Regions from separate parts of the Streptomyces sp. NPDC050856 genome, predicted to be linked through region 2. Evidence: riboswitches for the same ligand, from Rfam matches in the RefSeq annotation. Region 2 holds a riboswitch; each other region holds the start of a gene.
The links. A riboswitch is a leader RNA that binds a small molecule or an ion and turns the genes downstream of it on or off. The one in region 2 is predicted to bind cobalamin.
Positions count from the first base shown of each region.

Region 1: it holds a riboswitch for cobalamin, as region 2 does, so the genes downstream of both, AB0H53_RS11650 (energy-coupling factor ABC transporter permease) here and cobN (cobaltochelatase subunit CobN) in region 2, are expected to answer to the same signal.
Region 3: it holds a riboswitch for cobalamin, as region 2 does, so the genes downstream of both, AB0H53_RS01320 (ribonucleoside-diphosphate reductase subunit alpha) here and cobN (cobaltochelatase subunit CobN) in region 2, are expected to answer to the same signal.

Region 1 covers NZ_JBFAGV010000009.1:164,918-168,184, reverse strand. Annotated here, with positions in the region: gene cbiQ (cobalt ECF transporter T component CbiQ) at 1-191, opposite strand, end outside; gene AB0H53_RS11655 (energy-coupling factor ABC transporter substrate-binding protein) at 203-625, opposite strand; gene AB0H53_RS11650 (energy-coupling factor ABC transporter permease) at 622-1,314, opposite strand; cobalamin riboswitch at 1,343-1,564, opposite strand; gene AB0H53_RS11645 (hypothetical protein) at 1,700-3,267, opposite strand, start outside.
Region 2 covers NZ_JBFAGV010000003.1:272,181-275,447, forward strand. Annotated here, with positions in the region: gene cobN (cobaltochelatase subunit CobN) at 1-1,553, opposite strand, end outside; cobalamin riboswitch at 1,701-1,831, opposite strand; gene AB0H53_RS04645 (cobalamin biosynthesis protein CobG) at 1,856-3,235, shown strand; gene AB0H53_RS04650 (precorrin-8X methylmutase) at 3,240-3,267, shown strand, end outside.
Region 3 covers NZ_JBFAGV010000001.1:290,050-293,316, reverse strand. Annotated here, with positions in the region: gene AB0H53_RS01330 (DUF3311 domain-containing protein) at 1-68, shown strand, start outside; gene mctP (monocarboxylate uptake permease MctP) at 65-1,693, shown strand; cobalamin riboswitch at 1,893-2,022, shown strand; gene AB0H53_RS01320 (ribonucleoside-diphosphate reductase subunit alpha) at 2,162-3,267, shown strand, end outside.

The DNA of each region.
Region 1 (3,267 bases), on a different contig from region 2:
CACAGCCGGCGTGGCGCCACCCCGGCCGGGCCCAGCAGGACGGCCAGCGCGGCGGCCGCGACGAGCACGGCACCGGGCCACGGCGGCAGGGAGACCGCGCACAGGGTCAGGCCGAAGCCCAGCACGGCCTTCTCGCAGGGATGACGGCGGCGCCAGCGGCTGCTGTGCGCCGCCGCGTCGATCGGCAGCATTCCCGGCCCGGCTAGGCGGAGGGCCGCCGGGCACCGGCCCCGGTGCCGCCTCCTGTACCGGTGCCGGCTCCCGTACCGGCCCCGGCTCCGGTGCCGCTGTCCGTGCCGGTGCCCGCGCCGCCCCCGGCGAGCGCCCGCTCCGCACCCTGCCGACGGCCCTTGCGCAGCCCGAAGTAGTACGCCAGCACCCCGGCCCCGAGGGCGGCCTGCACCGCGAACAGGGCCGACTCGACCTCGCCCGACGGCGGCTCGTACAGGGGGGTGAACCACGGCTCGTAATCCGGCTCCAGCTCGGTGATCGCCGTCTCCGCCTGGGCGTCCGCGCCCGCGAACGGCTCCTCCTTGTGGTCGCCCATGCCCAGCGCGAGGGGCAGGACGGCCAGCGCGACGACGACGAGCACCAGCAGCGTGTTGATCTTGGCGTTACGGCTCATCGGGCCACGGCCTCCTTCTTCTTCCCGTTCACCAGGAGCACCCCGAGGCGGGTCAGCTCACCCTTGCTGGACTGGATCAGCAGCCGCATCACCAGCACGGTGAGCAGCCCCTCGCTGACCGCCAGCGGGATCTGCGTGACCGCGAAGATCCCCAGGAACTTCGCCAGCGAGCCGGCGATGCCGGTCGCCGGGTCGGGGAACGCCAGCGCGAGCTGCACACTGGTCACGCAGTACGTGGACAGATCGGCGACGAAGGCCCCGAAGAACACGCCGACCATCAGCGGCACACCGGACGCCCGCAGCAACCGGTACACCCCGTACCCCGCCCACGGCCCGACGACCGCCATGGAGAAGGCGTTGGCGCCCAGTGTGGTCAGCCCGCCGTGCGCCAGCAGCAGCGCCTGGAAGAGCAGGGTGATGGTGCCCAGGACCGCCATGACCGGCGGCCGGAACAGGATGGCGCCCAGACCCGTGCCGGTAGGGTGGGAGCAACTGCCCGTCACCGACGGGATCTTCAGGGCGGACAGCACGAAGGTGAACGCGCCGGACGCGCCGAGCAGGAGCGTCGACTCGGGGTTCGCCTTGACCTCCCGGGTCAGCGCCCGGACGCCGTGGGCGACGAAGGGGGCGGCCGCGACGCCCCAGGCGGCGGCGTGTATCGGGGGCAGATAGCCCTCGGCGATATGCATGATGGGGAGACCCTCTCCAGCACCTCGTGGATGGACAACGCGCCCTGGCCGGTCTCCTGGCTGACGGGTCATGCCGCCGCGACTCCGCCTTCCCGGACGCTGCGGTCTCCCGCGGCGGTCCAGTGGCTTCCCGGGGGATGGAGCCGGACTTCCCGATCACAGTGGCGAGGGCCGCACCGGTACTTCACCGGTTTCCCGTACACCAAGGCCCTGCGACACTAGTGGTTTGACCAGGTACATCACAACCCGCGCACGCACCGGCGCGCGGTCCGGCCCCACGCCCCCCGATCAACCCTCGCGGCAGCCGTACGCCTCGGTGCGCCGCCGCCACCGCCCGGGTCGGCCCCTGGCGGGCCGGTACCCCGGCCGCCGCCCGCCGGGATTCTCACTGCCTGCCCTTCTCCGGGGGCGGGCACCACCGACTCTGGCGCAGACCACCCCGCTTGCCGCAGAAACCGACCTGCCGGGGCGGCTTCTCGCCGTCGACGTGCTGCACCGAGATCAGCTTGTCGAGGGGGATCTGCCGGTCCACCACTCCACCGAAGTCGATCCTCCCGCTCTCCCCGTCCAGGGCCGCGCCGCCGTGGATGCTGCTCAGTGAGTGCCACACCGCGGGCGCGGTGAGCGGCAGGTCGGGAGCCGTGTCCTGGAGCTGCCCCAGTGCCTTCACGTACAGGTTCACCGCGTCGAACGCGAGGGAGGCGTGCCCGTCCAGTGAGGTGTTCGCGAGCTGCTCGCACTCCGTGGGGAACAGTTTCCGCATGGTGCTGTAGAGATCGCTCTCACTGTCGCAGGAGGCCGACCCCAGGGTGAAGTCGAGGAAGTCGAACGGCACCTTGGGGAAGGCGCTGCGCCGTACCGGGTCGGCGGCGAGCCGTGCCACGTCGTCACCGCCCAGCAGAGCCGGCGGATCCGATCCGCACGCGGAGTTCACCCCCGACAGCAGGGTCTCGAAGTCCTCCGACCGGCCCGCGAAGAAGACCAGTCCCTGATACCCGCAGGCCCGTTCCCCCACGGTCCGCGCCCCTGGCCGGCCCGCTGCCTCCGGCGGCGCTGGTGAGGGTTTGTAGCCCTGTTGCTCCACCGGGAAACCGGCGGCGGCGAACGCCGCGGCCGCGTCGTCCCGCAGGTTCTCGCTGTACTCGTCGGTCGGGTCGGCGGAGTAGACGACCCGGACCTGGCGGCGCGGCAGTCGCGCGCGGCCCAGGGAGGACGCGTACGCCGCGGCGACCGTGGCCTCGCGGCGGTTCTGCGGCGACACCTGGTAGTACATGGGCGAGTGGTCGTCGAGCGTGTCGGCCGAGAGCGTCGTCGCCACCATCGGCAGTCCGATGCGGGTCAGCTCCTTTATCGTGGTGATCGTCGCCTTCCGGCTCTGATCGAGCCCGGTCACTCCCACGATGGACGGGTCGCGCCGCATCATCCGCTCCACCGTGCCGACGACCTTCGGCCCGAAGCGCATCCCCGACCCGGCGCTCGCCGGGTAGACGCGCAGCAGCGGATCGGTGGCTCCCCTCTTGTCCAGCTGGCGCCGCTGCGCGCTCGCCGCGCCCTGCAGCGCCTCCCGCACGTACGCGAGCGCGTTCGGTGCCTGCCCGGAGCTGCTGAGCAGGGCCGAGAGGTGCACCAATGTCACCACGGGCCGCCGCTTGAACCTCCGGTGGATCCCGTCGACCTCGTCGTTCTGCCTGGCGATCACCCGCAGGGCGTTCTGCAGGGCCTTGTCCGTGGTCCCGAACGCGTAGCCGTTCGGCGCCACTCCGACGCACTCGCCGGTGCTCTGCCGTTCCAGGGTGGCCGCGTCGGGGTCCGAGCGGCTCAGCCCGCAGTGCCGCTGCTCCCACCGGTCCTCGGCGACCGGGTTGACCAGGCCGACGATCCCGCCTCCCAGGAGCGCCACGGCGACCAGGGCGGCGACCACCGTCACCCAACGCCTCGCCCAGCGGGGCGGTG
Region 2 (3,267 bases):
ACCATGGCGTCGGCGCCGAAACCGCCGTCGTCCTTCGCCGCCGCGATCCAGCGGTAGGCGGCCAGGTAGTGGTGCGAGGGCGGCAGATCGGGGTCGTGGTAGATCGCGATCGGGTTCTCGCCGAAGCCGCGCGGCGGCTGGATGAGGACGAGCAGGTTGCCGCGCCGCAGGGCGGCGAGCACGATGTCGCCCTCCGGGTTGCGGGAGCGGTCCAGGAACATCTCGCCGGGCGGCGGGCCCCAGTGCTGCTCGACGTTCTCGCGCAGCTCCTCGGGGAGCGTGGCGTACCAGCGCTTGTAGTCGGCGGCCGGGATGCGGACGGGGTTGCGGGCGAGCTGCTCCTCGGTGAGCCAGTCCTGGTCGTGGCCGCCGGCCTCGATGAGCGCGTAGATCAGCTCGTCGCCGTCGCCGGACGCGAGGCCCGGCACCTCCTCGTCGCCGAAGTCGTAGCCCTCCTCGCGCAGCCGGCGCAGCAGGGCCACGGCGGAGGCGGGGGTGTCCAGGCCGACGGCGTTGCCGATGCGGGAGTGCTTGGTGGGGTACGCGGACAGCACCAGGGCCAGGCGCTTGTCGGCGTTGGGGATGTGGCGCAGGCGGGCGTGGCGGACCGCGATCCCGGCGACACGGGCGGCGCGCTCGGCGTCGGCGACGTAGGCGGGCAGGCCGTCCGCGTCGATCTCCTTGAAGGAGAACGGGACGGTGATCAGCCGGCCGTCGAACTCGGGCACGGCGACCTGGCTGGCCGCGTCCAGCGGCGAGAGGCCCTCGTCGTTCTCCTCCCACGCGCTGCGCGGGCCGGTCAGGCACAGGGCCTGGAGGATCGGCACGTCCAGGGCGGCCAGCGCGCCCGCGTCCCAGGCCTCCTCGTCCCCGCCCGCCTGCGCCTCGGCGGGCTTGGTGCCACCGGCGGCCAGGACGGTGGTGACGATCGCGTCGGCACCGCTGAGCGCCTCCAGCAGCTCCGGCTCGGGGGCGCGCAGGGACGCCACGTACAGCGGCCTGGCCCGGCCGCCCGCGTCCTCGATGGCGTCGCACAGCGCGCCGACGAAGGCGGTGTTCCCGCTCATGTGGTGGGCGCGGTAGTAGAGCACCGCGACGGTCGGGCCGTCGGTGCGGCGCTCGGCGCGCTCCAGCGGTCCCCAGGTGGGCGCGGCGGCCGGGGGCTCGAAGCCGTGGCCGGTGAGCAGGACCGTGTCGGACAGGAAACGGGCGAGCTGCTCCAGGTTGGCCGGGCCGCCGTGGGCGAGGTAGGCGTGCGCCTCGGCCGCGATGCCGATCGGGACGGTGGACGCCTCCATGAGCTGGGCGTCCGGGGCCTGTTCGCCGGTGAGGACGACGACCGGCCTGCCCGTCGCGAGCAGCGCGTCCAGGCCCTCCTCCCAGGCGCGGATGCCGCCCAGCAGGCGGACGACGACCAGGTCGGTGCCCTCCAGCAGCGCGGGCAGGTCGTCCAGCGGGAGGCGGGAGGGGTTGGCGAAGCGGTACGCGACGGGGCCTTCGGCCGCGCGGGCGCTCAGCAGGTCGGTGTCGGAGTGCGACAGGAGCAGGATCACTTGGACTCACCTCGGAAATCCCCGCGCGTCACGCCGGGCAGAACGGTGTCCGGGACGGACCTCTGACAGGGGTGGGAGAACGGGGGTCGTGCCCCGCAAGAGAGCGGCATCGCGTGCGCAGGCCTTCCTCGGGGTGTCCGCGCCCCGGGTGGTCGTAGGACGGCGGGAGTTCCTGACTCGCCGGGCCACCGGGGGCCGGCTCACAGTGGCGGGACCGCGCCGGAATCTCACCGGGCTTCCTCCCTAGGGCCCTGGGACCCTGTGCCGTCTGCATAGTAGAGGCTGCGCGTATGCTCGCGGCCATGCCGCCCACCTCGCCGAAAACCCCGGAACGGGGTGAAGCTCACATACGGGACCGCGTACGCGACCGTGGTGACGCCTGCCCGGGTGCGCTCAGGCTGCACCGGGCGGACGACGGAGCCCTGGCCCGACTCCGCCTGCCCACCGGCATCCTGACGGCCCGTCAGGTCGAGGTGCTGGCCGGCGCGGCGGACCGGCTCGGCGACGGCCGCCTCGGCGTCACCTCGCGCGGCAACATCGAACTGCGCGGCCTGGGCGACGGTTGCGGGCGGGACCTGGCCGACCTGCTGCGCGGCGCCGGCCTGCTCCCCTCCGAACAGCACGAGCGGATCCGCAACATGGTCGTCTCACCGCTCACCGGACTGGACGGCCCGGACGGGCCGGGCCGGGCCGACGTGCGGGAGTGGGCCGCCCGCCTCGACGGACTGCTGTGCGCCGAGCCGTGGACGGCGGCCCTGTCCGGCCGGTTCCTGTTCGCCGTGGACGACGGACGCGGCGACGTGGCCCGGCTCGGCGCCGATGTGACCTTGATCGCAGAATCGGACGGCCGCGCCCTCCTGCGGGTCGGGCCGCGCGGCCACCGGGTGGCCGCCGCCGACGCGCCCCGCGCCGCGCTGGCCGCCGCCGAGGCGTTCCTGGCCGCCGCGCGCGAGGCCGGCACCGGCGCCTGGCGGGTGGCGGAGCTGCCGGCCGGGCAGGACGTGGACGTGACCGGACGACTGGAGCGGCGGGGGATCGCGGCGACGGAGGCGGCCCCCGGCCCCCTCCCGGCCGGCCGGCCGCCCGCGCCCGGCCTCGTCGGCCCGGCCGGCGGCCCCACCGCCGTGTCCGCCGTCGCCCCGCTCGGCCGGATCACCACCGCCCAACTGCGCGCCCTGCTGCCCGCGCCCGCCGACGAGGTACGCGTCACCCCCTGGCGCGGGTTCGTCGTGCCCGGGTTCCCCGGCGCCGGGGCGGCCCGGGAGCGGCTGGCCGCCCTCGGCGCGGCCGGGCTGATCACCCGTACCGACTCGCCCTGGCCCGCCGTCTCGGCCTGCACCGGGCGGCCGGGCTGCGCCAAGTCGCTGTCCGACGTGCGGGCCGACGCCCGCCCGCTGGACGGCACCCCGCCGGCGGGCGGCCCGGGACCGGCCGGCGCCGCCCTGCCCGTCCACTGGTCCGGCTGCGCGCGCCGCTGCGGGCACCCGCAGGGGGAGTGGGTGGACGCGGTGGCCACCTCCGACGGCGTGTACGAGGTGACCGTGCGCGCCCCCGGTCACGACACCCCACCGGCCACCGTCCACGTCCCCCGGCGGGACGCCCCGCCGGGCGCCCCTCCCCACGACGCCCCAACACCGGACGTCCCGCCCCGGGACGACGCCCCCCGACGAGACGCCACCTGACGAGATGAGCGAGAGCAGAGTGTTCGAGTACG
Region 3 (3,267 bases), on a different contig from region 2:
TGACCATGGTCGCGTACCAGCTGTGGCGGCGTGACCAGCGCGCCCGCAAGGGGGGTTCGTCGCGATGAAGGACGGCGTGAACGGCGTCGCGCTCGCCGTCTTCATCTTCTTCTTCCTGGCCGTCACGGTCATGGGCTTCCTGGCCTCGCGCTGGCGCAAGGCCGAGAACGAGCACAGCCTCGACGAATGGGGCCTGGGCGGCCGGTCGTTCGGCACCTGGATCACCTGGTTCCTGCTGGGCGGCGACCTCTACACCGCGTACACCTTCGTCGCCGTCCCGGCGGCGATCTACGCGGCGGGCGCGGCCGGTTTCTTCGCCGTCCCGTACACGATCCTGGTCTACCCGCTGATCTTCACCTTCCTGCCGCGCCTGTGGTCGGTCTCGCACAAGCACGGCTACGTCACCACCTCGGACTTCGTGCGCGGGCGCTTCGGCTCCAAGGGCCTGTCGCTGGCGGTGGCCGTCACCGGCATCCTGGCCACCATGCCCTACATCGCCCTCCAGCTCGTGGGCATCCAGGCGGTGCTGGACGTGATGGGGGTGGGCGGCGGCGAGGACACCAACTGGTTCATCAAGGACCTGCCGCTGCTGATCGCCTTCGGCGTGCTCGCCGCGTACACCTACTCCTCGGGACTGCGGGCCCCGGCGATGATCGCCTTCGTCAAGGACACGCTGATCTACATCGTGATCGCGGTGGCGATCATCTACATCCCGATCAAGCTGGGCGGCTTCGACGCCATCTTCGGCGCGGCGGGCGACGCCTACGCGCAGACCAACCCGGCCACCGACAAGCCGCGCGGCGCGCTGGTGCCCGGCGAGGCGGCGCACTGGACGTACGCGACCCTGGCACTGGGCTCGGCGCTCGCGCTGTTCATGTACCCGCACTCGATCACCGCGACGCTCTCCTCGCGCAGCCGTGACGTCATCCGCCGCAACACCACGATCCTGCCGCTGTACTCGCTGATGCTGGGCCTGCTGGCGCTGCTCGGCTTCATGGCGATCGCCGCCGGCATCAAGGTCCAGAACGGGCAGCTCGCCATCCCGCAGTTGTTCGAGACCATGTTCCCGGACTGGTTCGCGGGCGTGGCCTTCGCCGCCATCGGCATCGGCGCGCTGGTACCGGCGGCCATCATGTCGATCGCGGCGGCCAACCTCTTCACCCGCAACATCTACAAGGACTTCATCAAGCCGGACGCCACACCGGCGCAGGAGACCAAGGTGTCCAAGCTGGTGTCGCTGCTGGTGAAGGTGGGCGCGCTGGCGTTCGTGCTGACCATGGACAAGACGGTCGCCATCAACTTCCAGCTCCTGGGCGGCATCTGGATCCTGCAGACCATGCCGGCGCTGGTGGGCGGCCTGTTCACCCGCTGGTTCCATCGCTGGGCGCTGCTGGCCGGCTGGGCGGTCGGCATGCTCTACGGCACGCTGGCGGCGTACGGCGTCGCCAGCCCGACCCAGAAGCACTTCGGCGGCTCGTCCGCCGAGATCCCGGGCATCGGCGAGATCGGCTACATCGGTCTGACGGCGTTCGTGCTCAACGCCCTGGTGACGATCGTCCTGACCTTCGTCCTGCGCGCCGTCAAGGCACCGGACGGCATCGACGAGACGTCCCCCTCGGACTACACGGCCGACGCGGGCGACCCGGGCGTCAAGGTCGAGCTCCCCCCGGCGACGGCGGGCGCCGCACACTGACACCACCCGCCACGGCGAAAGGCCGCCGCGCACCCCGGCAGGGGGCGCGGCGGCCTTTCGCCGTACCGCCGCCACGCGGTCCGGACCCCCGGACGGGACCGGACACCGATCCCGGACGTCACACTCCTCGCCTACGCGCTGGAACTCTGACATATCCCGGCGGACACAACATGTGGGGGGTGCCGCAGGGCGCGCACCCCACATGTATGCTCATGCTCGCTGTCGCCGCAGGGGAATCCGGTGCGAATCCGGAACTGTCCCGCAACGGTGTGTTGGTACGCCTTTGTGCACCACGAGTCCGAGCACCTGCCGGCAGTGCGCCCGGTCCGTCCGGCCCGGGTGCCAAGACGTCCGGGCCTCGCGGAGTGGGCCGGTGGACGCGGTGCACGCGCCCCTGTGCCAGGGCTGCGCCCCGCTCCCCTGCCCGCGTGCGCGGTGGCCCCGAGCCGAGCGAGGGAGAGCCCCCACGTGACCATCGCGCCAGCAGATCCGGCCACAGCCAGGGACGCGGAGAACGATGGACCCGGGACCGTGTTGCTGCGGGTCCTGACCGACCTCACCGCCGACCTGCCCGACACCGACCCCGGCCGGGTCGCCGCCGCCGCGCTGCGCGGCCGGCACGCCGGTTCGGACGAGGCCGAGCTGCGGGAGCTGGCCACCGAGGCGGCGGCCGGGCTGATCGCCGAGGACCCGGCGTACTCGCGCCTGGCGGCCCGGCTGCTGACCCGGACCATCGCCGACGAGGCGGCGGGACAGGGCGCGGTGGCCTTCTCGGCCTCGGTGGCCGTGGGGCACCGCGAGGGCCTGATCGCGGACCGTACGGCCGAGTTCGCCCGGCTGCACCGGGACCGGCTGGACGCGCTCATCGACCCGGCGGCCGACGACCGCTTCGGTTACTTCGGGCTGCGCACGCTGTACTCCCGCTACCTGCTGCGCCACCCCATCACCCGCAAGGTGATCGAGACGCCCCAGCACTTCATGCTGCGGGTCGCCGCCGGGCTGGCCGAGGACGACTCGGTAGGCGCGCTGGAGGAGGTCGCGGCGCTGTACCGGCTGATGAGCCGGCTGGACTACCTGCCCTCGTCGCCGACGCTGTTCAACTCCGGGACCCGCCACCCGCAGATGTCGTCCTGCTACCTGCTGGACTCCCCGCTGGACGAGCTGGACTCCCTCTACGACCGCTACCACCAGGTGGCGCGGCTGTCCAAGCACGCGGGCGGCATCGGCCTGTCGTACTCCCGCATCCGGGCGCGCGGTTCGCTGATCCGGGGCACCAACGGGCACTCCAACGGCATCGTGCCGTTCCTGAAGACGCTGGACGCCTCCGTCGCGGCGGTGAACCAGGGCGGCCGGCGCAAGGGCGCGGCGGCCGTGTACCTGGAGACCTGGCACGCGGACATCGAGGAGTTCCTGGAGCTGCGCGACAACACCGGTGAGGACGCGCGCCGTACGCACAACCTCAACCTGGCGCACTGGATCCCGGACGAGTTCATGCGCCGGGTCAACGCCGACGCCGAGTGGTCGCTGTTCTCGCCGTCCGACGTGCCGGAGCTGGTCGACCTGTGGGGCGAGGA